2 regions of the Petroclostridium xylanilyticum genome follow, and region 2 is predicted to be linked to the other one. Evidence: predicted binding sites of a transcription regulator. Region 2 holds the regulator's gene; the other holds the start of a gene.
The links. The regulator HrcA, encoded in region 2, represses chaperone genes, less so after heat shock. The targets are predictions, from matches to a motif close to TGTTAGCACTCNNNNNNNNNGAGTGCTAACA.

Region 1 (15,944 bases), on a different contig from region 2:
GGTTGGAATAGGGGCAGCTATGGAAGGATATTTATTAACACATACCGGCAAAATTGAGCGTGTTATCCTCCTGGTAGGCGGACTCTTGCTAATCGATCCTGGCTTGATTACAGATATTGCAGGAATTGGTTCCATCGTTGCTGTATTCTTATATCAGATGAAAAAAGTAAGAAGCAGCAGACAGATGACAGTGATAAGTGAATAATAAATATTAAATATTAAATATTAGATAAACCCAAAAATACCATCTATTTAAATAGATGGTATTTTTGGGTTTGCCTTATTTTCTTATTTTATATGTTATGTTGAAAGCTCAAAAACAGTATGATATAATATACAAAAAATACCAAAAGAGGTGTTACAGGTGGGTTTGGGTAAGATTATTCATGATATTATAGGAATGATTAAGAAACTAGTAAAAACCTCTAATGCAATACTTGCAAGTATTTTTAGCCCTGGAAGTTGCATAAGAAATATAAGTATTCAGACAAGGCTCTTGAGTTCATTTTTTGTTTTTTCATTAATTCCACTTTTAATTACAGGTACCTTCTCTTATTACATGTCAAGCAGCGCTATAAAAGCTAAAATAAGTACATATTCACTTCAGATAATGAAACAAATAAGCAAAAATATCCAAAGAGAAATAAACAAATTTGAGAATGACAGTATAGAAATCCAGTTCTCAGATATTGTTCAAGATGCATTAAAAAGATATGACAAGATGGGCCAATGGGAAAAAAAAGATTTGGAAAGTTCGTTGAAGGATATAATTATTAAGAAGTTTTCATCTCTTTATGACGTTTCGGATGTACTGATTTATACAAACAATGTGGACAAGATTATTGCATATGGAAATGATTTATATATTTTAAAACTCAAGCCCGAATATTTAAATATGATTTTAAACGATGCATTAGAAAAAAAAGGAGTACCTGTTTGGACTGCGGCTAATTTAGACCATGAGATGCATTACCTGAATAATATTTATGATAGCAACGAGAGAAATGGTATATTGTTGTGCAGAAGTATAAGGGATATTGCAGATGGCGAACAGATAGGATATATCCTTATGAGAGTACATGAAAAATATTTTTCAAATATCTACAGGGATATTGATATTGGTAAAGATTCGTTAATTTTTGTTTTGAATTCTAATGGGTGGGTAATATCAAGTCCTTATCCTGATATGGAGGTGGCGAAAGAATATAAACATCAGGAATTGTTAAGTGAATTAAAATATCATCAGCAGAAAGGAGAAGGAATCTTTAACAAAAGTATTGATAATAACAACTATCTGGTTGCTTTTTCACACGTAGAAAATACAGACTGGTATGTTGTTAGCTTAATTCCATATGCTTATCTCACTGCTGAAGCGAGAAGGGTTGGGTTGTATACTGTAATTGTCAGTATGGCATGCTTAATTTTGGCTATATCACTTTCCTTTCTAATATCAAAAAGTATATCGGTTCCTTTAAAAAGGCTTATTCACTCAATGAACGAGATGAAGGAAGGAAATCTTTCAATTAGTATTGAAGACAAAAGTAAGGATGAAATTTCAAAAGTTACAAATAACTTCAACATGATGGTTGAAGAGATAAAAACACTTTTAAGAAATGTGGAAATGAAAGAAAGACAGAAAAGAATTGCTGAATTGAAAGCTTTGCAAGCGCAAATTAATCCACATTTTCTATCTAATACGTTAAATAATGTCCGGTGGCTGGCTCGTATACAAAATGCTGATAACATAGAAAAACTTATTACTTCGTTAATTTATCTTCTTCATGGAAGTATGGGGAAAGGTGACGAACTAATAACCGTTATGGAAGAAATCAATTATTTAAAAAATTATATTACTATACAAGAATATAGATATTATGATAAGTTTAAAGTGTCATTTAAGATAGAAGAAGAAGTGCTTAACTATAAAATATTAAGATTTGTACTGCAGCCAATATTGGAAAATTCTATTATTCATGGAATAGAGCCTATGAATGGACAAGGTTTAATTGTCATAAAAGCATTTACAGATGCCGATCATTTGAAAATAACAGTCACAGATAATGGTGTGGGAATTCCCAAAGAAAAATTGGAGGGCACTTTATCTCATGATCCTTATACAAGAAGATCAAGATTTAATGGTATGGGCTTAGCAAATGTTGAAGAAAGAATTAAATTGTTTTTCGGGCCGCAATATGGTATTTTTATCCAAAGCATACCGGATTTCTATACAACTGTAGAAATAATACTGCCAATCATTAAGAAGGAAGGTGGCTTAGAAAATGCTCAAGGTATTAATAGTTGATGATGATATTCTTTCACGTGCCAATCTTAAAAGTCTGTTGGATTGGGGTAAACATGGATTTGAAATCTGCGGAGAAGCAAGTAATGGGCAAATTGCAGTAAACATGATTGATAAAATGATACCCGATATTGTAATTACAGATATAAGCATGCCTGTTATGGATGGTATAGAGCTCATTGAATATATTGAGCGTAAATATGTAGAAATAAAAGTTATTGCATTAAGTGGTTATAATGATTTTGACTATGTAAGACAAAGTATGAAAAAAGGTGCCGTTGATTATATACTTAAACATGAACTTGATTCTAAAATTTTAATTAACGCTTTGGAAATGGCCCGTTACAATATTCTAAGCGGGAGGAGTGAATTACATAGGAAACAACAATTGGAAATTGAGCTTGCTTCTGCCAAGCCCATACTCAAGAATAACTTCATAAAGCAGTTAATCTATGGGGAAATAGTTGATAAAAACAGAATAGAGAGAGAAGTTAAAACACTTGATATAAATATGGAAACAACAAATCTAACCATCATTGCGGTAGAAATTGACGACTACTCATTTTTAGAGGAAAAGTATGCTGCTATTTCTGAAATAAATAAGTTTACCAAAGCATTTTTAGACATATGCCAGGGGGTTTTAAATGACTGGGGAAAGGCTGTAATATCCCATGTGGAAAAAGGAAAATTTGTTATAATTCTTTCTTTGGGGAGAGTATACAGTTTATTATATGTCTACAATAGTATCAATGCCGTAATAGAACAGATAAGGAGTAGCATAAAAAGATATCTAAATATTACTGCTTGTTTTGGCATTAGTGAAATCTGTAATGATATAGAAAAGATACGTATCTATTATAAAGACGCTGAAGAAAAGTTAAAAATAAAATTTTATCAGGGAAAAGACAAAATACTTAGAGAAAAGAGTACAGGGCATGTTGACGACAATTTTACCAACCTTGATTTAAATGATGAGCAAAATATTATTCTTAGTGTTAAATCTTTTGATTTCTTGAAAGTCAAAGAATATATAGATTTGATTTTTAAGAGAATTATAAACAGCAAAATGAATAATAAGTCCACGCAGATGATTGTAATTGAACTTATTAACATTGTAAACAGGATAGCGAGAGAATCGGCAATTGATATCAATCTTATTTATTCACAAAATGACATACCTTATTTAAAATTTCAAAAGTATGATACGATATACGATATAAAAAACTGGATTGAGGATATTTTTGAAAAACTTATCAATGAATTGAAGTCGCAACAGATCGATGAAATATATACTGATATTACAAAAAAAGCGATAGAATACATTCATGCTAATTATCAGAGAAACATTTCTCTTAATGAGGTTGCCGAGTATATTGGTATTAACAGTTCATACTTAAGTAGAGTATTTAAGGAAGATTGTGGGAAAGGTTTTGTGGAATATTTAAATATGCGTAGAGTCGAAAAGGCCAGGTTATTAATTGAAATGGGAAATTTCAAACTAAAGGAAATTGTAAAAGAAGTGGGCTTTAGCAATTATAATTATTTCTTTAAGGTCTTTAAGGAAATCTTAGGTATGACTCCACAGGAATATGAATCTTCATTAAAAAAAATGTAGTAAATGTAAAAAAAATATAATGATTTATGAGTAATATTATAAAAATATTATAATGAATGTAAAAAAAGTTGAGTACGCTACGATGGTCTTATATTGTATAATTTTAACAAAAGATAATGTATGAATTGAAAACAGTAATTTATACATTGTCCATAATAAAATTGTACTTTTTGACGTCAAAGGTATAGTTTTAAGCAAAATAAAAAATAGGGGGCATTTAGATGAAAAGAACTTTATGTGTTATTATGGCTGCAGTACTTTTCTTTAGTATTGCTTTGACAGGATGTGGCTCAGCACCAAAACAGCCTGCTAATCAGGCTCAATCCTCTAATTCTGCACAGCAGGAAACACAACAAAAGAAGGAAGAACTCAAAAAGACAACACAATTTTCTTTTTGGACATTCCAGGCACTACATCAGCAGTTTATTGATGATGCGGTAGCAAGCTGGAACAAGACAAATGAAAACAAGCCTATAGCAATCAAAACGGATGTATACCCTTATGACGAGATGCACAATAAATTGTTGATTGCTTTACAATCGGGAACAGGTGCACCGGATATTGTAGACATAGAAATTAGCAAGTACTCGAATTATTTAAAGGGAAAAAATCCTGCCCTCGTACCATTAAATAAAATTGTTGAACCTGAATTAGATAAGATGATCAAAGCAAGATTTGATAACTATGCAAAAGACGGTAAGTATTACGGGATTGACTATCACGTTGGTGCAGCTGTCATGTATTATAACAAGGAAATCCTAGATAAAGCCGGCGTAAATGCTGATGATATTAAGACCTGGAGCGATTATGTTGCTGCCGGCAAAAAAGTTGCAGCAGCAGCAGGGGTACCAATGACCACCATTGAAGTAACAGATCAGTGGACATTCCATCCGATGATCAGCCAGCAAGGTTCTGATTATTTAGATAAAGATGGAAATCCAATCCTGGATAATGAAATAAATATTAAGACGCTTCAATTTCTAAAAGATATGATCTATACCGATAAGATTGCAATTCCCACTCCGGGTGGGCATCACCACACAGAAGAATACTATGCGTTTATGAATAAAGGCGGCGCCGCGTCGGTATTAATGCCCATTTGGTATATGGGTAGATTTGTCCAGTATATGCCGGATTTGAAAGGAAAGATTATCGTTAGACCATTACCTAAATGGAAGGATGACGGATTCAGATCCGCAGGGATGGGAGGAACAGGTACATCTATCACTGTTCAATGTAAAAATGTTGATCTTGCGATGGAATTTTTAAACTTTGCTAAGCTTTCAAAGGAAGGCGCCAAAAAGACATGGACAGTTTTAGGATTTGATCCTATCCGGTGGGATGTTTGGGAAGATCCTGAAATGAAGGCAGATAACAAATATACTGATTATTTCGGGAAAGGTATTTTTGATATGCTTATGCAAATTAAAGATGAGATCAATTCTATAAATGTTGGTGAGAAGTTCCCGGCTGCTGCTGCGGCAGTGAAAAAGGATGTAATGTTCAAAGCTTTGAAGGAACAAAGCTTAACTCCTGAGCAATCTTTAAAAGCCACAGCGGAAGAACTGCGTAAAAAATAAGATTTCACTAGTGTTGTTGATTAATTAGGAGTAAAAGATTCAACTGGAGTGCCAGTTGAATCTTTTACTCCAAAGGGGGAGTATCAGTGTTGAGTAGTGTACCGCAAACAGACACTATAACAATTAAATATAATAGAAAGAAAAACATATTCTATTCAGATAAAGTAGTACCATATATTTTCGTTTTGCCTTTTATAATCTCATTTTTGACTTTTTATCTTTATTCTATTATATCAACCATTATGATGAGTTTTCAGACCATTTCAGGTCTGAATGATGTGGAATTTGTAGGGCTTAAAAATTATATGAATCTTAATAACCCGCACTTTTTTAATGCTTTAACGGTTAGCGCAAAATATACTTTTTTTACGCTTTTGGTTTTAATTCCATTACCTATGTTGTTAGCGGTTGTCCTAAATAGCAAAATGACGATAGGACGAAATTTCTTCAGGTCAACACTTTTCATACCTGCATTGACTTCAGTCATTGTAGCAGGTATCTTTTTCAGATATTCGTTTGGTGAGCAGGAAACGACTTTGGCAAATGCAATTATTAAGTCATTTGGGATTGGACCAATCGTTTGGCTGCAATCAAAGAGTACAGCTATATTTATTCTCGTTGTTTTGGCAACATGGAGATGGCTTGGTGTAAATATTGTTTATTTTTTATCAGGATTACAGGGAATTTCATCAGAACTCTACGAATCTGCTGAAATTGATGGTGCTAACACCATTGATAAGTTTTTTAAAATTACCATTCCTTGTCTAAAGCCAGTTATCATTTATGTGGTAACTATAAGTGTCTACGCTGGATTCGCAATGTTTGCCGAATCATTTGCTTATTGGCGGTCAACACCTCCGGGAGATATTGGACTTACTTTAGTAGGATATATTTATCAGGAGGGTTTTAACAATAATGACTTGGGATTTGCTTCAGCGATAGGTATAACGCTGCTTGCCATTGTTTTTGTACTGAACCTTATCCAATTGACACTATTCGGATTTTTTAAAAAGGAGAGTGATTAAGGATGAAAATGAAATCAACGCGCAAAAAGAATAGAATTATTACTATTACTAACTTGATCATTCTTTCACTATTTAGCGTTATAGCCCTTGCTCCTTTTTATTTTATGTTTGTGTCCTCTTTTAAGCCCGGTGAAGAGCTATTAAGAAATGGAATTAATGTAAACATTCAGCCTCAAATAATGAGCATCAAAAATTATGTTTTGTTGTTTACCGATGAAAGCAGTTTGTATTTACATTGGTATAAAAATAGTATCATTATAACGCTTCTTCATACGGTACTTGCATTATTTTTAACGTCAATGGTGGGTTATGGTCTTGCCGTATATAATTTTAAAGGTAGAAACCTTATTTTTACGGTTGTTCTAGTTGTAATGATGATTCCTATAGAGATCTTGATATTACCACTTTACAAGCTAATGGTTTCTTTAAAGCTCATTAATACCTACTTTGGCGTTGTACTGCCCTTTGTAGTCTCTCCGTTTGCAGTCTTCTTTTTTAGACAATATGCGGTAGGGCTGCCAAAAGATTATTTGGATGCAGGAAGAATTGATGGGTGCAGTGAATTTGGAATATATTTTAGAATTATGATGCCACTTATGCTGCCAGCTTTCGGGGCAATGGTAATTCTTCAGGCAATGTCTAGCTGGAATAGTTTTATATGGCCGCTAATTGTTTTAAGAACAAATGAGATGCTTACTATCCCTATAGGACTTGCCTCGTTGATTACACCATATGGTAACAATTATGATATGCTGATGCCCGGGGCGGTAATGTCCATTGTTCCTATTTTAATAATATTCCTTCTCAATCAGAAAGCATTTATCTCCGGATTAACTGTCGGTGGAGTAAAAGGATGAAAAGCAAGTACTCTCTTAAAAATGATGAATTCTAATACTATAAAAACTTGGGGGATTGATTATGAAAAATACAAAGTGTATCGTTGATAAAAACTATGTGATTGATAAAATAGATAACCGTATTTATGGCTCGTTTATAGAACATCTGGGAAGAGCTGTATACACAGGAATATATGAACCGGGGCATCCAGCTGCCGATGAATATGGCTTCAGAAAAGATGTAATTGAACTTGTTAAGGAGCTAAATGTGCCAATTGTAAGATATCCCGGCGGCAATTTTGTTTCGGGTTATAATTGGACGGATGGAATAGGTCCAAAGGCAGAAAGGCCGAGAAGACTGGAACTTGCCTGGTACTCAATAGAAACAAATGAGATGGGGATTGATGAATTTGCCGATTGGAGTAAAAAAGCAAATACAGAAATAATGGCTGCTGTTAATTTGGGTACAGGAACACCGCAAGAAGCAGGCAATATGGTTGAATACTGTAACCATCCTTCGGGAACATACTGGAGTGATTTAAGAAGAAAGTATGGACATAATGATCCGTACAATATAAAAGTGTGGTGCCTAGGGAATGAGATGGATGGACCATGGCAAATTTGCCACTTGTCTGCTGATGACTATGGCAAAAAAGCATTAGAAGCAGCTAAAATCATGAAATGGGTTGACCCGACAATTGAGTTGGTTGCTTGCGGCAGTTCAAACTCAAAAATGCCTACATATCCTGAGTGGGATAGAGTGGTATTGGAGCATTTATATGATAAGGTGGATTATATCTCAATGCATAGGTATTACTATGAAGGGGAAAATGGCGGAACTACCGAAGATTTTCTTGCTTCATTTGTTGATATGGACAGATTCATACATACCATTGCTTCTGTTATTGATTATGTAAAAGCGAAGAATCGCAGCAGCAAAACATTAAAAATCTCCTTTGATGAGTGGAATGTATGGTATCAGAATAAAAGGACACGATACCCCTGGGAGATTGCTCCTCCAATTCTTGAAGATAACTATTCATTATTAGATGCCCTTGTTGTAGGTGGTTTGATGTGTACACTGGTGAATAGTGCAGATAAGGTAAAAATGGCTTGCCTTGCACAGCTTGTCAATGTCATTGCACCTATTTTTACAGAGAAGGGCGGTAGGTCCATCAGGCAAACAATTTTCTATCCATTTAAGCAAGTTTCAAATTATGCAAGAGGTGTTGCATTAAAACCGATTATCACAACTCCAAAATTTGAAACGGCTCTTTACGGTGATGCTCCAACTGTTCAAATGTCTGTCACTTTTGATGAAGAAAATGACAGTGTTTGCGTATTTGCACTTAACTGTGATAGAAACGAAGATATGCAGTTGTCACTGGACCTGCGCTCATTCGGAAATATAAAAATTGTTGAACATGTTGTTTTAGATGGAGAGGACCTTTATGCAACAAATACCTTTGATAATCCTGAAAATATAAAGCCTAGAAACATGGAATTACCAAAAGATGATAACAATACATATGATATTTGTTTGCCTAAGACTTCATGGAACATGATAAGATTTTCAACACGGTGATGCTTGTTTTTAATAACTAAAAATTACACATGTATGTTCTTAATAAAAATAAACAGAGGGAATTTTTAGAATAAAATATCCTTCTGTTTAATTCTTTTGTTTCAAGATTAAGGCTATTGTATGAGTCATTTTTAGTAACAAAATGTATTTGAAGCTGATAAGTGTTTAATACATTTCTTTATAGCAAATACAGTTTAGGGGTGAAGGTTTATGATGTAGCGGATAGAGGAGTATAAATATTGGCTGATATCGTATCTCAAAAGGTGATATGCTATATGAAATAATAAAGATATAACACAATGTTTAATATTTAACATTTGGGGTATATAGATAATATGGTAATGTAGAAAATAACTATTGAGATTGAGATGAAGTATGATGAAGTATTATGTATGATAGTAAAAAGGATTTGGTTTTAAATTAATCTCAATCTTAATCTTAATCTGTATCTATGGAGGATATTTTATCATGAAAAAATCGGATATTGGATTAGTCGGATTAGCAGTTATGGGTCAAAACCTTGTATTGAATATGGCCCGCAATGGTTACAGGGTATCAGTATACAACAGGACTCTGTCAAAAATAGATGAATTTATGAATGAGACGGCTCGGGGAAAAGAGAATATCGTACCAGCCTATTCATTAGAAGATTTTGTGGAATCCTTGGAAAGACCCAGAAAGGTTTTCTTGATGGTTAAGTCCGGGGCAGCAGTGGATGCGATGATACAGGTCCTTATTCCTCATTTAGAGAAGGGTGATATCATTATTGATGGAGGAAATTCTTTTTTTAAGGATACCATGCGAAGAGAAGAGGAGTTAAGCAAGCTGGGGATATTCTATCTTGGAGTGGGTGTTTCCGGCGGCGAGGAAGGTGCATTGAATGGCCCTAGTATAATGCCTGGGGGCAATCGATCGGCATGGGACAAAGTAGAAAAGATTTTGACAGATATTTCAGCTAAGGTAGATGATGGTATACCCTGCTGCAGTTATATTGGACCTAATGGGGCAGGTCATTATGTAAAAATGGTCCACAATGGTATTGAATATGGAGATATGCAGCTTATTGCCGAGGCATATTACTTGATAAAAAACCTTCTTAATATGCCGGCACAGGAAATAAAAGATGTTTTTGCAAAATGGAACAGCGAGGAATTGAATTCTTACCTCATAGCAATTACTGCTGATATCCTGGGTAAGGTGGATGAGCTGACAGGAAAACCTTTGGTAGATGTTATTCTGGATACGGCACAACAAAAAGGGACAGGTAAATGGACTTCCCAGGAAGCCTTGGATTTAGGGGTAAGTACTCCTACGATAGCAGAAGCGGTATTTGCCCGTAATATATCTGCAATAAAATCTGAACGGGTGAATGCTTCTAAAATTTTATCCGGGCCTGAAATAGAATTTAAAGGAAATAAGCAACAATTTATAGATGACATTAAAAAGGCTTTATATGCATCTAAAATTTGTTCCTATGCCCAGGGGTTTGCATTATTAAAAAAAGCATCGGAAGAATATTCATGGGATTTAAAACTGGGAAAAATAGCGTTGCTGTGGAGAGGTGGCTGTATTATCCGGGCCAGATTCTTAAATAAAATTAATGAGGCTTTTGATAGGAATCCTAAACTGGAAAACCTTCTTCTTGATCCATTTTTTAAAGAGGTTGTACATGAGTCACAGGACAGCTGGCGAAGGGTGGTAAGTGCTGCAGTAATGAATGGTATAGCTGTGCCCGCTTTTAGTTCTGCCCTGAACTATTTTGATTCTTATAGAAGTGAATTCCTGCCTGCTAATTTACTTCAGGCCCAGCGGGATTATTTTGGTGCGCATACATATCAGAGAATTGATAGGGAAGGCGTATTTCATACTGAATGGGTAGATTTAATATAAAATTACTATTATAAAACTCCAACCGGCGCATATTTAATACAGATTAACTACAAAAATTCCACCCGAAAGGGTGTTTTTTTGTTGCCTATATAAATAACACTAAATATATTACATTCATTGTCACGGGCAAGTAGCATCATGTATGGAATGTTGCAGCCGGAAAATCGCCATGGACGGTGATTTTAGGTTTATCCCGGCACGGATGCCGGTATAAGCCGACGGCAAAACATGGAATACATGATGCTGCTTGTCCTCAATGTATCATTTCAGAACAATAGATGCGTGCTAACGCTTTTTATTTAAAATGACATCCCTAAGTTAATTATTGAAAGAAAATAAAAGAGATATGGATTTAATGCTATAAAATAAAAAAATTAAGGCAATAATATAGAAAAATAGTGAATTATAATGTTTGCTATAGAAAAATAGATTATATATTATTATTAATGTGATTAGCACTCACGAGCGGTGAGTGCTAATAAAAAAGAAGTTAATTAATTATTACATAATTTAATCTAAGGAGGTATATACATGACTATTAAGCCTTTAGCAGACAGAGTAGTTATCAAAATGCTGGAGAGTGAAGAAACAACAAAGAGCGGTATTGTATTACCGGGTACAGCAAAGGAAAAACCACAGATGGCTGAAGTTGTATCGGTAGGTCCTGGCGGTATAGTAGATGGTAAAGAAGTAAAGATGGAATTAGCCGTGGGAGATAAGGTAATCATTAGCAAATACGCTGGTACCGAAGTAAAAATTGATGGACAAGAATACACTATCTTAAGACAGAGCGATGTACTTGCTAAGGTTGAATAATTAATATTTAAACTAGACTATTGAAAAGACTATTGAAAATGATCTCAAATAATTAAGGGAGGGTAATACATATGGCAAAACAGATTTTATTTGGTGAAGAAGCTAGACGAGCTCTTGAAAGAGGCGTTAACCAGTTAGCAGATACAGTAAAAATTACTTTAGGACCAAAAGGAAGAAACGTTGTTCTTGATAAGAAATTTGGTTCTCCGTTAATTACAAACGATGGTGTTACCATTGCGAAGGAAATTGAGTTAGAAGATGCTTTTGAAAATATGGGTGCGCAGCTTGTAAAAGAAGTTGCAACCAAGACGAATGATGTAGCCGGAGACGGTACTACTACAGCTACCCTTTTAGCGCAGGCTCTTATCAGAGAGGGTTTAAAGAATGTTGCTGCCGGTGCTAATCCAATGATTGTTAAAAAAGGTATTGCAAAAGCTGTAGATGCAGCTGTTGAAAGCATCAAAGCCAACAGCGCAAAAATCAAAGGAAAAGAAGATATTGCAAGAGTTGCAGCTATTTCTGCTGCAGATGAAACCATTGGCAACTTAATCGCCGATGCAATGGAAAAAGTTACAAATGATGGTGTTATTACTGTAGAAGAATCCAAGACTGCAGAAACTTACTCTGAAGTTGTAGAAGGTATGCAGTTCGACAGGGGATACATTTCTCCATACATGATTACCGACACTGAAAAAATGGAAGCTGTTCTTGAAGATCCTTATATCCTGATCACTGATAAAAAAATCAGCAATATCCAGGATATCTTACCAATTCTCGAACAAATTGTTCAACAAGGCAAAAAACTTGTTATCATTGCTGAAGATGTTGAGGGTGAAGCTCTTGCTACATTAGTAGTAAACAAATTGAGAGGAACCTTTACTTGTGTAGCTGTTAAAGCTCCTGGATTCGGTGATAGAAGAAAGGCTATGTTACAGGATATTGCTATCCTGACGGGTGGAGAAGTTATTTCTGACGAATTAGGATTGGACCTCAAAGAAACTACTATTGCTCAACTTGGCAGAGCTAGACAGGTTAGAGTACAAAAAGAAAATACTATCATTGTTGATGGTGCCGGTTCTCAAGAAGAAATCAAAAGCAGAATTGCGCAAATCAAAGCTCAAATCGAAGAAACTACTTCTGATTTCGATAGAGAAAAATTACAAGAAAGACTTGCTAAATTATCTGGTGGCGTAGCTGTCATCAAGGTTGGTGCTGCTACTGAAACAGAAATGAAAGAAAAGAAGTTGAGAATTGAAGATGCTCTCGCTGCTACAAGAGCTGCTGTTGAAGAAGGTATTGTAGCTGGTGGCGGTACTGCGTATATTAATGCATTAGCCACGGTTGAAAAACTTCTTGATACAGCAGAAGGCGATGAAAAGACTGGTGTTAGGATCGTTCTTAAAGCTCTTGAAGAGCCGGTAAGACAGATCGCTGCCAATGCAGGTTTGGAAGGTTCTGTAATCGTAGAAAAGATTAAGAACAGCCCGGTTGGAGTCGGCTTCAATGCACTTACTGAGCAATATGTGAATATGGTTGACGCAGGTATCGTAGACCCAACCAAAGTTACTCGCTCTGCATTACAGAATGCTGCAAGCGTAGCTGCTATGGTGCTCACTACTGAAAGTCTGGTTGCTGACAAACCGGAAAAAGAAGCTGCGCCAGCAGGCGGTGGAATGCCAGGCGGAATGGGCGGAATGTATTAATAAAGTGGGTAGTGATGAGTGGGTGGCGAGTAGTGCCGTTCATAGGCCCTACCGTTTATATAAAAAGGAACTCCTGGGGAACTGGGAGTTCTTTTTTGCGTTTAACAGTCATAAATATACTATAACTCTATATTAACTCGTTGCGATAGTTTAAATATGACCTTTCTCATCCAATACCTGCATTCATTTGCAAGTCATATAAAAAGTTATTGCAAAACATATATCCTATGTATTATAATCCCGAGTTTGACACTTGGCGAATACAAAAAGCCTGATAAGGCTTGATATTAAAGGGTTTCAGGCTTTTGATTAAATAAAAAATTTGCGTACTTTTTTAAAATCCTTGCTAATGCTGCATTTGCTGTCATTTAATAAATCGGCAGATATGATTTGAAAATTAAGATTAAAATAATAAAATCACTAGAAAGTACGCATTTTTAGAAAATCAAATTTGACACAAAAATGTGCTATTTTCAAGGCTTCGAGCACTGTTTGAAAAGTTGCAACTGTCAAAGACCCGCGTTTAACAGTCATAAATATACTATAACTCTATATTAACTCGTTGCGATAGTTTAAATATGACCTTTCTCATCCAATACCTGCATTCATTTGCAAGTCATATAAAAAGTTATTGCAAAACATATATCCTATGTATTATAATAAATGCAATAGTGCAGAAACAAATACTGGAAATTATTTGTATGTAAACGAAAGATACAATTTTCAAAGGAGGATGTATACATGGCAGGCAAAAGGGACCAATGGGGGACCAAAATTGGTTTTATCCTAGCAGCGATAGGGTCAGCAATCGGATTGGGCAATATCTGGAGATATCCATATATCGCCTATTCAAATGGGGGCGGTGCGTTCCTTATTCCTTACTTTTTTGCTCTATTTACTGCAGGTATCCCGCTGATGATACTTGAGTACAGTATAGGGCATAAGTTTAGAGGGGCCACCCCTGCAGCGCTTGCAAGGGCAAATAAAAAGTGGGAGTGGCTGGGATGGTGGCCAAGTGTTAATTCAATTGTTATACTCATCTATTATTCAATGATTTTGGGATGGGCGCTTAATTATGTTTTCCTTGCTTTTACAAGAGCATGGGGAGATGATCCTAACAAATATTTTTTTGGACAATTCCTGGGCCTTACCGACAGTCCATGGAATCTTGGGACAATGCAATGGCACATTTTAATTGCTATGGCGGTGATCTGGTTTGCGAACTGGTATATATGCTTTAAAGGTGTTTCCGATGGTATAGAAAAGGCGAACAAGGTTCTTTTACCAATGCTTTTTGTCATCATGATTATTATTGTCATTAGAGGTGTTACGCTGCCTGGTGCTGTTCAAGGCTTGGAAACACTTCTGCATCCTGACTGGAGCAAGGTACTGGATTTTAAAGTGTGGATTGCAGCCTATGGACAGATTTTCTTCTCTCTCAGCCTTGCAATGGGGGTCATGATGACCTATGCAAGCTATTTACCTAAAAAGACGGATATCGTTAACAGTGCTTTCTTCACTGCGCTGGCAAATTCCGGTTTTGAATTTCTTGCTGCTTTAGGCGTATTCAGTATCTTGGGATATATGGCGCATGTGCAGAATCTGCCTGTAGATAAAGTTGTTACCAGCAGTATCGGACTGGCTTTTGTTGTTTTCCCTCAGGGTATGAACATGATGCCAGGAATATTTAAAGTATTACTGGGAGTATTGTTTTTTGCAGGTCTCGTATTTGCAGGTATGACTTCCAGTGTATCCATGGTAGAAGCTTTCTCGGCTCCATTTATAGACAAATTCGGTATTCGCCGCAAGAAGATAGTTACCATTATATGCATAGGTGGTTTTGCTATTAGTACTTTATTTGCAACCGGAGCAGGATTGTTCTTCCTTGATATTATCGATAACTTTATCAACTCATTTGGTGCAGTTATCATAGGGCTTTCAGAAGCAATTGTTATAGGTTGGCTGTTCGGCACGCAAAAGGTAAGAGAACATGTAAATCCTATCTCCCATTATCCTGTGGGCAAGTGGTGGGATGTTACGGTTAAATTTGTTACGCCTGCCGTATTAATCTACATGCTTATCAATAATATCATTGAAAATATTAGCAAACCTTACGGCGGATATCCGATGAGTGCGGTAGTGATACTGGGCTGGTTGGTTGCAGCAGGTACGGTTGCAGCAGGATTGATTTTGGCTTCAAGGCCATGGGCAGAAAATACGCTTAATAATTATGAAGATTATGAAGCTGAGTAGGGCAAGATTAACGTTTATATACCTACTTATATTGTATTTATAAGAATTTTTATAGAAAGGTGATGGATATATGTCAAAAGAACGAGAGCAATGGTCATCTAAAATCGGATTTATCATGGCAGCCATGGGTTCTGCGGTTGGTTTAGGGAATATCTGGCGATACCCCTATGTTGCATACGAGAATGGGGGGGCGCATTTCTGATTCCTTACTTTTTTGCATTATTTACAGCAGGTATTCCTATCCTCATACTCGAGTATAGTATAGGACACAAATTCAGGGGCTCAACGCCTTTAGCGCTTGCAAGGGCAAATAAAAAATGGGAATGGCTTGGCTGGTGGCCC
Region 2 (15,944 bases):
CCCATTACTTGAATAAACTTTTCCTTATCCTCATCATCTTCAAAAATGCTTTGACGATTTATGCCGCGTAAAATGATGTGATATATTCCGCTCTCGCTTTTTAATCTTGCTGTTCGTGGCATATAAAATCACCCCGAATTTAACGTATCAGAAATCCAGGGATTTGTCAAACATATTACCTGTCCCTTTGTTTGCATTTCATGGATTTCTTTTTATCCATAAGCTTATTTCCCCTTTAATTACACTCATTTTGCTCGCTATTTACCAAAAAAATTCTATCTGCTGGTATATGTAACATGAGCTTTTTGCATTTACAGTTTGTTAAATGAGGACAATTATATTTTGATACTTCTACCTGAAAAATGTTGCCTCGACAATTCACGATTATAGTTGTTGAGAAAATTCCCTCTATTTTCTCAATAACTTCACATTCAAAAGTATTCGGCTCATTTGTAAATTTCGAGGATATTCGTAAATCATGTGCACGGACTCCGGCGACCATTTTAGGTTGAAGTTCTGTTGCCGTTTTTCTGGCTCGCAGCACAAGTTCCTTAGATTTTATAACCAGGTATCCATCTTCTTCCCCAAGCAAATCCACATTTAAAAAATTCTTACAGCCCGTTATTCTTGCAGCCGTTAAGCTCGATGGAGAACGGATAATTTCTTCCTTTTGTCCTATTTGAAGCGTTTTCCCTTTATCAATAATCAATATTCTATCGCAAAGCCGGTATGCTTCTTCGATATTATGCGTAACAAGCAGCACAATCCCGTGATAATTGTTACGAATAATGCTTAATAATTCGTCTTCTAGTAAATATTTTGTATTACTGTCAATGGCTGAAAAAGGCTCGTCCAAAAGCAGCAATTCCGGCTCGGTTATTAATGTCCTGGCAAGGGCGACCCTTTGCTGCTGTCCTCCCGATAATTGCGAAGGATAATGGTTTTCAAGGCCGGAAAGCTGCATTTTACCAATCATTTCAACAATCTTGTCATAACGTGTTTTTTTATCCAGGTGCTTAACACCATAAGCAATGTTTTTATATACCGTCAAGTGTGGGAATAGTGCATAATTTTGAAACACATAACCGATATTCCTTTTTCGTGGAGGTATATTGACTTTTGCATCAGAATTAAACAACTCTTTTCCGTTAAGCTTAATCTGTCCTTTATCTGGACTATATAGTCCGGCAATGCACTTTAGGGTCAAACTTTTGCCACAACCGGACGAACCAAGTATCCCCAAGACTCCCCTATCGCTGGAAAAAGAAGATTGTAACGTAAAATTACCCATCGTTTTATCAAAAGATACTTCAAGCATTTGCCATCACCCCTTCTTCATTTTCTTTTCCAGTCGATTGACAATATATAAGACAACGATAGAAACACTTGTCATAACGATTACTAGCAGATTTGCCATATCCTTGTTTCCTGCCTGTAATGCATCGTAAATAGCAATCGGCATTGTTAAGGTTTTATCGGGAATACTTCCGGCTACCATCAGTGTTGTACCAAAATCCCCCAAAGCCCTGACAAAAGACATAGTAATTCCTGAAATAATCCCTCGCCAGGCAATCGGTATCATAATGGTTAAAAATATGTTCAGTTCGTTTCTTCCCAATAGTCTTGCGGCATTCAAAAAGTCTTCGTTTATTTCCGACAAAGCGGTTTTGGAAGCTTTTATCAAATACGGTATGGACACAACTGTAGATGCAATAATTGCCCCCGTAGGTGTAAACACTATCATAATATCAAACTGCTCTTCGAGAAATTTACCGACCCAGGACTGCCGACCAAGCAGCACCAGCAAATAATAGCCTAGTACCGTTGGTGGCAATACAACAGGTAAATTCGTCAATGTATCAAAAAAGTCCGATATTTTTCCTTGCTTACGGCTTAAAAAATATGCTATTGGCAAACCGAATAGGATGCTGATACAGGTTGCTGTAACCGCTACACGAAACGATAAAAACAACGGAAAGAGATTAACATTACTCATCTACTTTATCTCTCCAGGTAGAACAAAACCATATTTTTTCATGATTTCCCTTCCCTGCTCTCCATTAACAAATTTAATAAAATTCCGGGCTTCTTTCTCCAGTTTCGTTCCTTTTACAACAGCCATAGCCTGTTTTAGCGGTTGATGCATCTTATCGTCAATAAGTAGAAAATTTACTTCATCTTTATTGACAACCGATAATGAAATAAATCCAGCCTCAACGTTACCTGATTTTATCAATGTTAATGTATCCTGAATATCCTTGCCATAGACCATTTTATCCTTTAACTTTTCCCATAAGCCCAATGATTCCAGAGCCTGTTTTGCAGCCAAACCGTAAGGTGCATGTTCTGGATTCGCCATTGCAATTTTTTTAAAATCCGTCTTTAACAAATCACTAACTTCTTTGACTTGTAGAGGGCTTCCAACCTTTGTCGCTACACCAACACGGCCGATCGCGTATAATTCTTTAGTATCAGCAATTATTTTATCTTTCTCTATTAAATCGTCCACGAACTTAATGTTTGCAGAAGCATATACGTCATAAGGTGCACCGTTTTCAATCTGTTCTCTCGCAGTCCCAGACGATGAAAATATCAACTTTAATTTATCGCCTGTATTTTTTTCATAAAGGTCTCCAATTTCTTTAAATGCGATTACTAAATCGGCAGCAGCAGCAATCGTGAGTTCTGTTTTGTTATCTTGTGTTGTGTTGTTTGTACTTTTTTCAGGCTGCATCGTACTTGTTTGATTTTTCGTTGAGTCAGTATTTTTTGTAGAGGTAGTCGCTGACGAACCACACCCACTAAATAATACAGATAAAGAAAACAAGCAAGCAAAAATTGAAACAATAGACTTTCTTAACATAATTGACCACTCCTTATAATTTATTATCGTGTCGCTATATTACAAAATACACGACATTGAAAGTATGGGTATTTACTTTATAAGGCAATTACGAAAGTTAATAGTAAAATCTTTTTTACGTTTCTCATTGTAAGCCCTCCCGAAAATTTAAAATTCTAAAATTTCATATAAAAAAATGATGAAATCATGACACCCATTACAAGGAATGCTATAATCTCATCATTGAGGTTTCTTTATGCATACTGTCCAGACTTCATCTGAACATAACAAAGTTTTACATGACATTTTTTATTAAGTTGTAACGTTTTGTTCTGTTTTGTTATGTTTTATTATATACAATTTAAAGTGGAAAGTCAATAGAATATGAATAAAAAAAATCAAAAACTTTCATAATTTTTAATTAATAAACTTTCAACATTGGCATACCTTTGCTTTTTTGGTTAACTTGCGTTTTAGTTATCATCTTTAAATATTAAATCGGCACGAATATACATTGTTACTTGCATATATAATTCCCTCTTCATTAAATTATTTGCTTTTATCATTCTTAAAGTATATAATATATGTACGAACACCACGTAATATATTGTAATACAATTTTATATAATATTGTATCTATTTATATCAGTTTATGTATAACGAGAGGAGAATGATTATGAATGATAGTTCAGCATTAACACCTCAAGAAGTAGCAGATAGATTGAAAATTGCAAAAAATACGGTTTATGAACTCATTAAACGAGGCGAATTGAATGCATACAAAGTTGGCAAAAAGCTAAGAATAGACGCAAAAGATGTTGATGAATATAAAAATAAAACAAAAAGCATTAAAAGCAATCGTTCATCGGACACGACTCACGATAAGCCAAGGGTAAACTTCTTATTCTGTGAAGAGCCGACTCGAACCAGCGGTTTTGTAATATGCGGTCAGGATATCATGCTGGATATTTTATCTCGATATCTCCAGTTTCATCCTAACGGTGTACAGGCATTACGATCCTATATAGGAAGCTATAATGGCCTTTATGCGTTATACCATGGCAATGTTCAAATAGCTGCTGTCCATTTATGGGATGGAGACACGGGACAATACAATGTTCCTTTTGTCAGAAGAATGCTTCCGGGAGTTCCTGCAGTAATCATCCATCTCGCTTGCCGACTGCAAGGTTTTTATGTTGCCAAGGGTAATCCCAAAGGAATAAAAGGTTGGGAAGATCTGCAAAGAAAGGATATAACCATTATTAACCGTGAAAAAGGAAGTGGAACAAGAATCTTGTTAGACGAGCACTTGAGAAAGCTTGGAATTCCATCCAATAATATCAAAGGGTATGAACGCCAAAGTACATCTCATCTTGCTATTGCCAGCATCGTTGCCCGAGGAGGTGCAGATATCGGGATTGGAAACGAGAAGTCGGCATTGCAAGTAAAAGATATTGATTTTATTCCTCTTCAAACCGAAAGATATGAGCTGGTAATAAAAAAGGAGGACATGGGAACCCCCCCTTTTGATGCTGTCGTCGAAATACTCCGTTCCCAAGAGTTCAAGATGGAACTGGAAGGAATAGGTGGGTATGACCTAACAGAAATCGGTAAAATCGTTGCAGAAACATAGTCAGAATTATATACTAAAACATTGTTTGCCTTTGTAGCCATAGTGGTTCTTGTAAAATTTCGCAACAGTAATGCCAATAAAAAGCCAAAGTGCAATCGGTTTAAAAAAAGAGCCTAGAATGCGTATCAGGCTCTTTTCCTCATGGAATAATATATTAACGTTATATTCAGCTTAACTACAATCCATGCAACCAGTACATCTAACAAACAAAGGGACATAACAAACAAAGGGACAGGTAACGCGTTTGATTTAAAATCACCCGGATTTAATCTATCATATAAATCTTAAAGTGTTGTCAAACACATCACCTGTCCCTTTGTTTGGCTGCATGGTGGAGATAAGGGGATTCGAACCCCTGACCCCAACACTGCCAGTGTTGTGCGCTCCCAACTGCGCTATATCCCCAAACACAATAAATATATTACCATAAAACAAACTTTTTTTCAATACCCCGTTAATTTTTTTAGTACACAGAATAAAAAATATAAAAAATTATTTTGCATTTATCTTATAAAGGTTGTATGCAAAAGTTACAACTAAATATGCCGCGATAAGTATCCATAAAACATATATTGCATAAATTACATAAAAATAAATGGCAATACTACTTAAAGAGACTATTAAGGAAAATATAATATAGGGTAAAAGATTATTAAGTAAACTTCTATTGGTATAAATCTTCCAGCCAAGCACAGCAGTCACAACAACACCAATAATACAAATTGCTATCATGATCTTGGGCATTGCTAATATATAGCTGGTATGCATATATCCGTTAAAAATGAACCATAATACGATAGATGCTAGAATTGAAAATGCAGTCACAAACAATAGCCTATTAATAATTGCATCTTTTTCTCTTTTTTTCACTGAAACCTCTCCTTTATCTGTCTCATGAATCTAAAGGGACAATACATTTTTTATTGCTTGTAATACTCTAGACTTTTCAAATGGCTTTACAATAAAGTCCCTGGCACCACTCTTTATAGCATCAATAACTATGGATTGCTGTCCCATTGCTGATACCATGATAATCTTTACACCGGGACAAACTGCAAGTATTTCTTTAACGGCTGTTATCCCATCCATATCCGGCATAGTAATATCCATCGTTATAATATCAGGGTTATGTTTTTTAGCTTGTTGAATTGCTTCATAGCCGTTTCTAGCTTCGCCTACCACTTTATAATTCTCTTCTTCCTCTATCATTCTTTTAAGAAGTGTTCTCATAAAAATTGCATCATCAACGATTACAAACCTTACCTCATTCAAGTCACATGCCTCCCAGTTCATACATCAATATTGCCAAGACAGCTGCCCCAGCAGTCTCGGTTCGCAATATTCTTGGTCCTAAACTTACTATGTTTAAATTTGCCTCTTGAGATTTTCTAACTTCATCATCATCAAATCCACCTTCAGGACCAATAAAAATTCCAATATTTTGTCCCTCGGTACAAACTTTTAATATATTTTTTAAAGAATTAGAATATTCTTTTTCATAAGGCATTAATTTTATATCCATGGTTGACATCTGTTTGATAGCTTCTTCAAAATTAATTGGATAAGCAATGTGAGGAACTTTCCCTCTATTACTTTGCTTTGCAGCTTCATAGGCTATTTTTTGCCATCGTTCAACTTTATTCTGTTCACTCTTTTTATCTTCAATTTTAACAACCGTCCTCCGAGTAATAACAGGTACAATTTTACCAATCCCTAGCTCGGTCGTTTTTTGAATGATGTATTCCATTTTGCCCGCTTTAGGAATCCCCTGATATAGCGTAACATAAACAGGCGGTTCACTAATAGAATCAGAACTATCCAGAATTTTTGTTTTAATTTCCTTTTTGCCTACTTCTTCAATGCGTGCTGTATAATCTTTTCCATTTCCATCACAAATAATTATAATATCATTTTGGTCCAATCTCAATACTTTTGTTATATGATTTACATCTTCGCCATGAATAAAAATATTATTACCTTTAATCTTTTCAGGTTCAACAAAAAATTTAGGCATACAATCACCACTCTTAATTCTGCATAACAAGCCTTTAATTCAAATAATAACCCTAAGAACAGGCTATTGTACTATTTGTCATACGTTACTGCTACGGCTGTCCATTCACCCATAGATAATTCTTGGTTTAGGACAAAACCATTATTCAATAAACTGCTCTTTACTTCTTCATATCTATCTCTGATAATACCGGAAGCAATAAATACTCCACCCTCTTTTAAGTACGGAATAACAATATCAGATAGTGATATAATTGCATCAGCTATAATATTTGCAACAATAATATCAAACTTTCCTGATACAACATCTAATAGATTTCCATTCTTTACTACTATTTTTTCACTTACTCCATTGAGTTTTGCATTTTCTTTCGTAACTTTTATTGCATTCTCATCAATGTCCACAGCGGTACATGACTTCGCTCCCAATTTTAAAGCCGTAATTCCCAGGATCCCACTTCCACAGCCGACATCCAATATGTCCATATCTATATTAACATATTTTTCTAGTATTTGTATACACATTTTCGTAGTTTCATGTGTTCCCGTTCCAAAAGCCATTCCGGGATTCATTTCAATGATAATATCCTTCACATCTTGCTGTTTATATTCTTCCCAGGTAGGCTTGATTACCACTTTATTACCGATTTTTACAGGTTTATAATACTTTTTCCAGTTATTGGCCCAGTCTTTTTCAAAAACTTCGGAGAGTTCTATTGTACCCTTTCCAACATCAAAATACCTAGCAGTATTTTTTAACTTTTCACTTAATAATGCCAATTTCTCATGATAGTTAGTTTCTTCTGATAAATATGCCCTAATAGTCACTTGATTTGGATCAACATTTTTTAACGTTTCATCCATATAATCCCAATCAGTTGGCTGCCTGTTGTTTTCCATTAGATCTCTAGGGTCTTCAATATACAGACCTCCTACACCCATGTCATACATCAACCCTGCTACTGCTTCACTTGCTTCGGGTGTAGTTGTAACTTTTACTTCTATCCACTTCAAGTCATAACGCCCCCATTTAAATGAATTAACAATTGATAATTGAGAATTGACAATTACGTTTCTCGAATTCTAACATCTCAAACACAACATACTTTATACTGTTTCTAATTGCCAACAAAATATACAATTCTAATTCTCAATTCTCAATTCTTATCAGTATTGTTGCATAAAATTTTTTAGCAAAAATCAACGGTAATAAATACCTGTTGGTAAAATGAAAACTCCTTGTTAATATTAGTGGTAGTACCCAACCAACCACATTCTATTAACGAAGGAGTTAACAAACATGAATGATTGTACTACAGTTTTTGAAACTTTAAAAGGCTTTTTACCAATGAACTTACTGGAAAAAGCCGTTGACGAAACCGATGCAGACCACGGAACCAAGAAATTTACTGTTCTTCGGCAACTGAATACTATGATGTATGCACACTTGGTCCAGAAAGACAGCCTTAGGGATATTGTTACAGGTATTATGGCTGACCAGAAACTCCAGAAATATACTGGCACAATAAGTTTTTCACAGCTATCCCGCAAAAACAGCGACCGTGATCCGGATGTTTTTAGAAGGATATTTGAAGCTGTTCTTGCTAAACTTAAAAAGCATCACGGTATACGTATCATACCTGGTAGCTGGGGCACGCTAAAGATACTGGACGCTACTATAATAAGGCTTTGTATCTCTCTCTTTCCCTGGGCTGACTATCGGGAAACTAAAGCTGCAGTCAAGGTGCATACCCTGTACGATGTTCTTTTAGGTTACCCGGATCAGATTATAGTGACAGAGGGTATTATACATGACAAAGAGAAGATGGATTCCCTTATTACCAAACCCAACATCACATATATATTTGACCGCGGCTATTTAGACTACAAAGAGTTTGACAGGTACTGCAAGGAGGATATATTCTTTATCACAAGGCTTAAAAAGAATGCTGTAATGGAGTTAGTTAGTATAAACTCAATATCCCAGGGAGGCCCTGTACTATCTGATAAAGAAGTAATTCTCGGTGGCTTTTATACAAAGATGCAGCACTCCTTGAGAGTTGTGGAAGTAATCGACTCTTCTACAGGTGAGCCCTTTTATATAGCCACAAACCGCTTTGACCTTACAGGTGAGGAAATAGCTGAAATCTACCGTCTAAGATGGCAGATAGAGCTATTCTTTAAGTGGATAAAGCAGCATCTTAAAATCAAGAAGTTTTATGGTACCAGTTTTAATGCAGTCTTAAACCAGATTTACACGGCATTGATTCTGTTTTGCTTGTTAAAACTCATGCATATTCTGGTGGGTACCAATCATAACTTCTTGGAGATGGTAAGACTCATTGCAGGCGGACTGTGGAATACCATTGCCTACCTTAAAAAGTCTCTATCCACTGTAAAACCTCCAGGTCGCAAACGAAAGCGGTTTAATTGGAAGAGAGAGTACGTTGATTTCTACATCCAGTGTATGTTTGGTAAGGTTTCGTCATATTAAGTTTTTAAATTTAATATTGTTAGGCTTAGGTGGTCACTCCCCTTTTCTCTAACGTTAACCATAATTTTCTTATGGGTGCAGGTTATACCTGTAAATTATTACTATTGATTTTTGCTAAACTTTTATTTGCAACAATACTGAATTCTTATAATTATATTCCCAACACGCCCTTCATCTTCTCAAAAAAGCCTTTTCTTTGTTCATGGGTGTCTTCGCTTTCGAGTTCAGCAAATTGTCTTAGAAGTTCTTTTTGTTTTTCACTGAGATTTTTTGGTACTTCTACAAGCACTTTCACGTACTGGTCTCCCCGTCCATAACCTCTGATGTGAGGAATTCCTTTGCCCTTTAATCTAAATATCGTACCTGATTGGGTAGCTTCAGGAATAGAATATTTTACTTTTCCGTCTAAGGTTGGTACTTCTAATTCCGCCCCCAGAGCGGCTTGAACAAAAGTGATAGGAATCTCACATATTACATCCGTACCCTGACGTTGGAATAGAGGATGTGGCCTTACCTTTATGGAAATATACAAATCTCCTGAAGGGCCGCCTTTTACTCCTGGGTCTCCCTCTCCCCTTAAAGAAATAGTCTGTCCGTCATCTATCCCCGCAGGAATATTCACCTTTATTTTTCTTGATTTACGAATTGCACCTTTCCCATGGCACACGGTACATGGGTTTGAAATAATTTTCCCCTCGCCATTACAGTGATCACAAGTTCTTACATTTACAAACTGTCCAAAAGGTGTCCGCTGTTTATATTGTACCTGACCGGTCCCCTTGCATACGGAACAAGTTATTGGACTTGTTCCCGGCTTGGCTCCGGTTCCATGGCACACGTCGCAATTTTCCATCCTGAATATATTAATTTCTTTCTCCACGCCAAAAGCTGCTTCCTCAAAAGATATTTCCAGGCTGCTCTTTATGTCTCTACCCTTCTGGGGGCCATTTCTTCTGGCAGAAGTTCCAAACCCGGTCCCGCCAAAAAAGCTTTCAAAAATATCGCCCAAATCAAAATCGCCAAAGCCTCCACCGAATCCGCCACCTCCAAAACCATTTGGATCGGTTCCCGCATGGCCGAACTGGTCATATCTAGCCCTCTTTTGCGAATCACTTAAAACTTCATAAGCTTCATTGACTTCTTTAAATTTTGCTTCTGCTTCCTTATTTCCAGGATTTACATCGGGATGGTATTTTTTTGCCAGTTTTCTATATGCTTTTTTTATCTCATCGTCAGATGCACCTCTACTTACACCCAAAACCTCATAATAATCCCTTTTTTCAGCCATTTTTACCACCTTTCAAAAAATCACTATAAAACAACAACTATCACCCATTATCAGCTCTACGTTATTATACCATAATGTTATCTAGGCAATCAAAAGGACTAAAGCCAATGAATGGCTTCAGCCCTGCATAATTTAACAAGCAAAGAATTTAAGTAGCTGTTTTATTATTTATCGTCATCCACAACTTTATAATCTGCATCGTAAACATTTTCGCCATTAGGTCCCTGGTGAGCTTGGCCTTGAGCTCCCGGATTAAAGCCTGCCCCCTGCTGAGGTCCGCCATGCTGTTGGTATAGCTTTGCAGAAATTTCGTAGAATTTTTGAGTTAAGGCTTCGGTTGCTTTCTTTATTTTCTCAGTGTCCGTTCCTTTTAATGCTTCTTTTACTTTATCAACTTCAGCCTGTATTTGAGATTTTTCTGCCTCGCCTATCTTGTCCCCTAAATCCTTTAAAGTCTTTTCAGTTTGATATACGATAGAATCGGCATTATTTCTAATATCAACCTCTTCTTTTCTCTTCTTATCTTCTGCAGCATATTTTTCTGCTTCTTTTACCGCTTTTTCAATTTCTTCATCACTCAGGTTAGTACTTGCGGTAATGGTAATCTTCTGTTCATTACCGGTCCCTAAATCCTTAGCTGATACATGAACAATACCATTCGCATCAATATCAAAAGTAACTTCGATTTGAGGTACTCCTCTTGGTGCCGGCGGAATTCCGGTAAGGTGGAATCTACCTAACGTTTTATTATACGCCGCCATTTCTCTTTCTCCCTGTAGAACGTGGATTTCTACACTTGTCTGACCATCGGCAGCAGTGGAGAAGATCTGGCTCTTCTTAGTAGGAATAGTTGTATTTCTTTCAATTAATTTTGTAAATACTCCTCCAAGCGTTTCAATACCTAATGAAAGCGGAGTTACATCCAGCAGCAATAGGTCTTTAACTTCCCCGCCCAGTACACCTGCCTGGATAGCTGCACCTATTGCAACACATTCATCAGGATTAATTCCTTTATGTGGTTCTTTATTGATCAATCTTTTAACCGCATCCTGTACAGCAGGAATTCTTGTAGAACCTCCTACCAATAACACTTTGTCAATTTTATCAGGAGACAAGCCTGCATCTTGAAGTGCTCTTCTTGTAGGTTCCATCGTTTTCTCTACAAGGTCAGCAGTCAGTTCATTAAATTTCGCCCTTGTTAAGGTAATATCCAGGTGTTTTGGTCCGCTGGCATCTGCAGTGATAAACGGCAGGTTGATGTTGGAAGTTGTAACACCGGAAAGCTCAATTTTAGCTTTTTCTGCCGCTTCCTTCAATCTTTGAAGGGCCATTTTGTCATTTCTTAAATCTATACCATGTTCTTTTTTAAACTCTTCAGCAAGATAATCTATTATTCTTTGGTCGAAATCGTCTCCTCCCAGACGGTTGTTACCGCTGGTTGCCAGAACTTCAAAAACGCCATCTCCTATTTCCAGTATAGATACGTCAAAAGTACCTCCACCAAGGTCATAAACCATTATCTTCTGGTCATGGTCCTTATCTAATCCGTAAGCCAACGCCGCTGCAGTAGGCTCGTTGATAATTCTTAATACTTCCAGACCCGCAATTTTACCAGCATCTTTTGTTGCCTGCCTTTGAGAGTCACTAAAATAAGCAGGAACGGTAATAACAGCCTGGGTTACAGGCTCACCTAAGTAGCTTTCCGCATCTGCTTTTAACTTCTGCAAAATCATTGCAGAAATTTCCTGAGGCGTATATTTTTTATCATCAATTTGTACTCTTCTATCGGTACCCATATCCCTTTTAATTGATATAATAGTTCTATCAGGGTTTGTAATTGCCTGTCTCTTTGCTACCTGACCTACCAATCTTTCTCCAGATTTTGTAAATGCTACAACAGAGGGAGTTGTTCTTGCACCTTCGGCATTTGGAATAACTACAGGTTCTCCACCTTCCATAACTGCAACACAAGAGTTGGTTGTTCCTAAGTCAATACCTATTATTTTTCCCATGTCTATTTACCTCCTAAAGTAAAATTATTAGAATCAAAAATATTCTTTAATGTTTATTTAGCGTTCGCGGTTCACAGAAGCCCAAAAGCAACCACCTGCGAACCATGAACCGTGAACTGTGAACTGTTTTAATTTGCCACCTTGACCATACTATGGCGAATAACCTTATCTTTTATCTTGTAGCCCTTTTGAAACTCCTCGACAATGATATTTTCACCAACTGACTCATCCTCTATATGCATAACCGCATTATGAAGTTCAGGGTTAAAAATTTCGCCTTTTGCCTTAATTTCTTCTACCCCTAGCTTCGAAAGGGAGTCATTAAACTGCTTTAATACCATTTCTACCCCTTCTAGAAGCTTGGCAGAATCCACACCTTCTTTACAAGAATTAACAGCCCTTTCCAGGTTGTCTAAAACAGGAAGCAGTTGAGAAATCGTATCACCTACAGCATCACTATAGATGTTTTCTTTTTCCTTTACCGTTCTTTTCTTATAGTTATCGAACTCAGCCATAGTGCGCTGCAATATACCAAAATACTCTTCACTTTTTTTTGTCTGATCTTCAAGTTGAGCTTTTAATGCCTCGATGTCTTCATTTTCTTGAGAGGCTGTCTTTTCACATGTTTCAGTATTTTCAGCTTTATCCACCTCTTCTTCATTCATATTTTCCTCTGTGCTCTCTAAGTTTTGATTTTCAACATCTGCTGTCTTTTTATTCATTATTCCCCATCCTTTGCTATTTTTAGTCAGACTTGCCTTCATAGAATAATTTCATTAGGATACGATTAAAATTCTCAGTTAAATATTCTAATGAAGAAATTGTTTTGGCATATTCCATCCTGGTAGGACCTATAATGCCAATCACGCCCACAACCTTGTCACCTATGGAATAAGTAGATGTGACCAGGCTGCATTCCTTCATTTCCGAAAATTCATTTTCCCTGCCTATCATGATATTTATTTTATTGCCGTTATAAGTGCTGCTAAGAAGTTTATGCAGATTTTTCTTTTGCTCAATAAAACTGAAGAATTCCTTTGCTTTTTCAATATCATTATATTCTGGGAAATTAAAAATATTGGTAGTGCCTCCCAGATATATATCAGAACGATCTATAGCTGCAATGGTATCAGAAATATGATCCAGAATGGGCATGAGCATCTCTTCATTAGAACGCATCTCTTTTCTAATTTCCTGAATTTTTTGCAAATTAATTTGCTCTATCGTTAAACCTGCTAATTTATCATTTAAAATAGCAGTAAGCTTATTTAAAAAATCAACACCAACCCCATTTGAAATCTTAATAGTCTGATTCTTAACAACTCCGGTATTCGTAATGATAACCAGCAATGCACTAAAAGAATCTATTGGTATAAGCTGTAAATGCTTAATTGAACTTCTTTTCATCTGAGGTGTTGAGACAACAGTGGTATACTGAGTAAGCTTGGAAATTACATAAGATGCCTGCTGAATAACCTGGTTCAGTTCCTGGATCTTTAATTCCATAGCATGTTGAATTTTTTGAATTTCAGACACTGTAAGTTGATATTTTTTCATAAGCTGGTCTACATATAATCTATATCCTAAATCAGAAGGTACTCTACCTGCTGAGGTATGCGGTTGCTCAAGATATCCCATCTCCTCAAGGTCTGCCATCTCATTGCGGATTGTAGCAGAACTAAGACCTAACTCATGCTTTTTTGCAATAGTACGAGATCCAACCGGTTCAGCAGTACTAATGTAGTCATCGATAATTGCTTGAAGTATTTTTCTTTTTCTTTCTCCTAATTCCACTATAATCACCTCAACTTTGTTAGCACTCTAATGCAATGAGTGCTAAAATCTATTTTTAAAATATCACTTGTGTTTTCCTTTGTCAAGAGTATTTTTTATTTTCATCCTAAATAAATTCTACAAAAATTTGATTGGACACATCTAATCCCCGCCTGGTCAACCTGTATTTGTCGCCTTGCTGTTCCACTAAGCCTAATCGGACAAATTTATTTAACTGGTTTCCAAATACAGAATTCAAGTCTATATTGAACCGTTCCAAAAATTCTTGTGCACTAATCCCCTCTAATAATCGAAGACCAAGAAACATGTATTCAGACATCTTATCTTCAATGTTTAATTGTATTTTTTCCGCTATAGGAAAATTATTTTGTCCTGTCTGTTTAATATATTCCTGCGGAGAATTTATGTTAGAATATCGCTCTCCATTGAGGTAAGAGTGTGCACCGGCACCTATGCCTATATATTCTTTAGCTTTCCAGTATATCAAGTTATGCCTGCATTCGAAACCCTTTTTTGCAAAGTTTGATATTTCATAATGATTATAGCTGTGATGAGTTAACATCTGTACTGCTTTATCATACATACTCCGGTCTGTTTCTTCATCGGGTAGGTGAAGCCTGTTATTGTGATAATCATCATAAAATTTTGTACCCTCTTCTATTTTAAGCGCATAACAGGAAACATGCTCCGGGCCTAATTGTATTACATTATTCAGGGTAACTTGCCATTGCTCCAGGTCCTGTCCAGGCAAGGAAAACATTAAATCGATATTAATGTTATGAAATCCCTCCTGCCTGGCAGTATAATAATTCTCTAAAAACTGATTTTTGGAATGTATCCGCCCAAGTGCTTTTAATTGCATATCATCCCACGACTGCAAACCTATACTTAAACGGTTTACACCGCACTGTTTCAATACCCTTAACTTTTTCCTGGAAAGGGTTCCGGGGTTGGACTCTATAGACACTTCACAATTAGCATTAATTTTAAACGTATCAAAGCAATTCCTTAATATATTTTCCAATTGTGTTTCTTCCAGGCATGTAGGAGTACCTCCGCCTATATAAACGGTATCTACTATAATATTATCCAGCTTATCTTTATAAAGATACATTTCTTTGATAAGACAATCTACATAATCGCCTTTTACATATTCAAGTCCTGAATAGGAATTAAAATCACAATAATAACATTTTTGAATACAAAAAGGGATATGAATATATAATCCTAATCTTTTCATAATTTTTCCCACGACATTAGTCAAATTCTATATCTATATATTTACTGATAATGATTTTACATGGCAGATAAAGTCAATAAGTTCACAGTTCACGGTTCACAGCAAAAGCTATTAAATCGTTTATTACTGTTAACTGTTAACTGTTAACTGTTAACTGTGAACTGTGAACCATATATAATATCTTAGTCTAACTTTAATACTGACATAAATGCTTCCTGAGGGACTTCAACCGTACCTACCTGCCTCATTCTCTTCTTTCCTTCCTTTTGCTTTTCCAGCAGTTTCTTCTTCCTGGTGATATCCCCGCCATAACATTTTGCCAGCACATCTTTACGCAATGCTTTTACCGTTTCCCGTGCAATTACTTTATTGCCTATAGCAGCCTGTATAGGTATTTCGAAAAGCTGCCTTGGGATGGATTCCTTTAGTTTTTCCGCAATTCTTCTGCCCCTGGTGTATGCTTTTTCACTGTGCACAATAAAAGATAATGCGTCTACTACCTCACCATTTAACAGTATATCCAATTTTACAAGGTCAGATTTTTTATATCCCAGCAATTCATAATCAAAAGAAGCATAACCTTTTGTCCTGGATTTTAAAGCATCAAAAAAGTCATAGATAATCTCAT

Region 1: the regulator HrcA is predicted to act here: its motif matches at 11,281-11,311, upstream of CIB29_RS16925 (co-chaperone GroES).

What each region holds. Positions count from the first base shown of each region.
Region 1 covers NZ_NPML01000029.1:60,341-76,284, forward strand. The annotation lists gene CIB29_RS16885 (TRAP transporter large permease subunit) at 1-205, shown strand, start outside; gene CIB29_RS16890 (cache domain-containing sensor histidine kinase) at 365-2,302, shown strand; gene CIB29_RS16895 (response regulator transcription factor) at 2,280-3,914, shown strand; gene CIB29_RS16900 (ABC transporter substrate-binding protein) at 4,136-5,494, shown strand; gene CIB29_RS16905 (carbohydrate ABC transporter permease) at 5,581-6,519, shown strand; gene CIB29_RS16910 (carbohydrate ABC transporter permease) at 6,522-7,376, shown strand; gene arfA (arabinosylfuranosidase ArfA) at 7,438-8,940, shown strand; gene gndA (NADP-dependent phosphogluconate dehydrogenase) at 9,409-10,830, shown strand; gene CIB29_RS16925 (co-chaperone GroES) at 11,362-11,646, shown strand; gene groL (chaperonin GroEL) at 11,718-13,349, shown strand; gene CIB29_RS16935 (sodium-dependent transporter) at 14,091-15,602, shown strand; partial or broken gene CIB29_RS16940 (sodium-dependent transporter) at 15,727-15,944, shown strand, end outside.
Region 2 covers NZ_NPML01000011.1:18,016-33,959, forward strand. The annotation lists gene CIB29_RS05775 (REP-associated tyrosine transposase) at 1-122, opposite strand, end outside; gene CIB29_RS05780 (sulfate/molybdate ABC transporter ATP-binding protein) at 236-1,318, opposite strand; gene modB (molybdate ABC transporter permease subunit) at 1,325-1,996, opposite strand; gene modA (molybdate ABC transporter substrate-binding protein) at 1,997-2,863, opposite strand; gene CIB29_RS05795 (substrate-binding domain-containing protein) at 3,519-4,475, shown strand; tRNA gene CIB29_RS05800 (tRNA-Ala) at 4,805-4,880, opposite strand; gene CIB29_RS05805 (hypothetical protein) at 4,968-5,345, opposite strand; gene CIB29_RS05810 (response regulator) at 5,376-5,768, opposite strand; gene CIB29_RS05815 (16S rRNA (uracil(1498)-N(3))-methyltransferase) at 5,749-6,489, opposite strand; gene prmA (50S ribosomal protein L11 methyltransferase) at 6,561-7,502, opposite strand; gene CIB29_RS05825 (IS4 family transposase) at 7,789-8,982, shown strand; gene dnaJ (molecular chaperone DnaJ) at 9,134-10,270, opposite strand; gene dnaK (molecular chaperone DnaK) at 10,435-12,282, opposite strand; gene grpE (nucleotide exchange factor GrpE) at 12,411-13,004, opposite strand; gene hrcA (heat-inducible transcriptional repressor HrcA) at 13,027-14,076, opposite strand; gene hemW (radical SAM family heme chaperone HemW) at 14,183-15,316, opposite strand; gene lepA (translation elongation factor 4) at 15,499-15,944, opposite strand, start outside.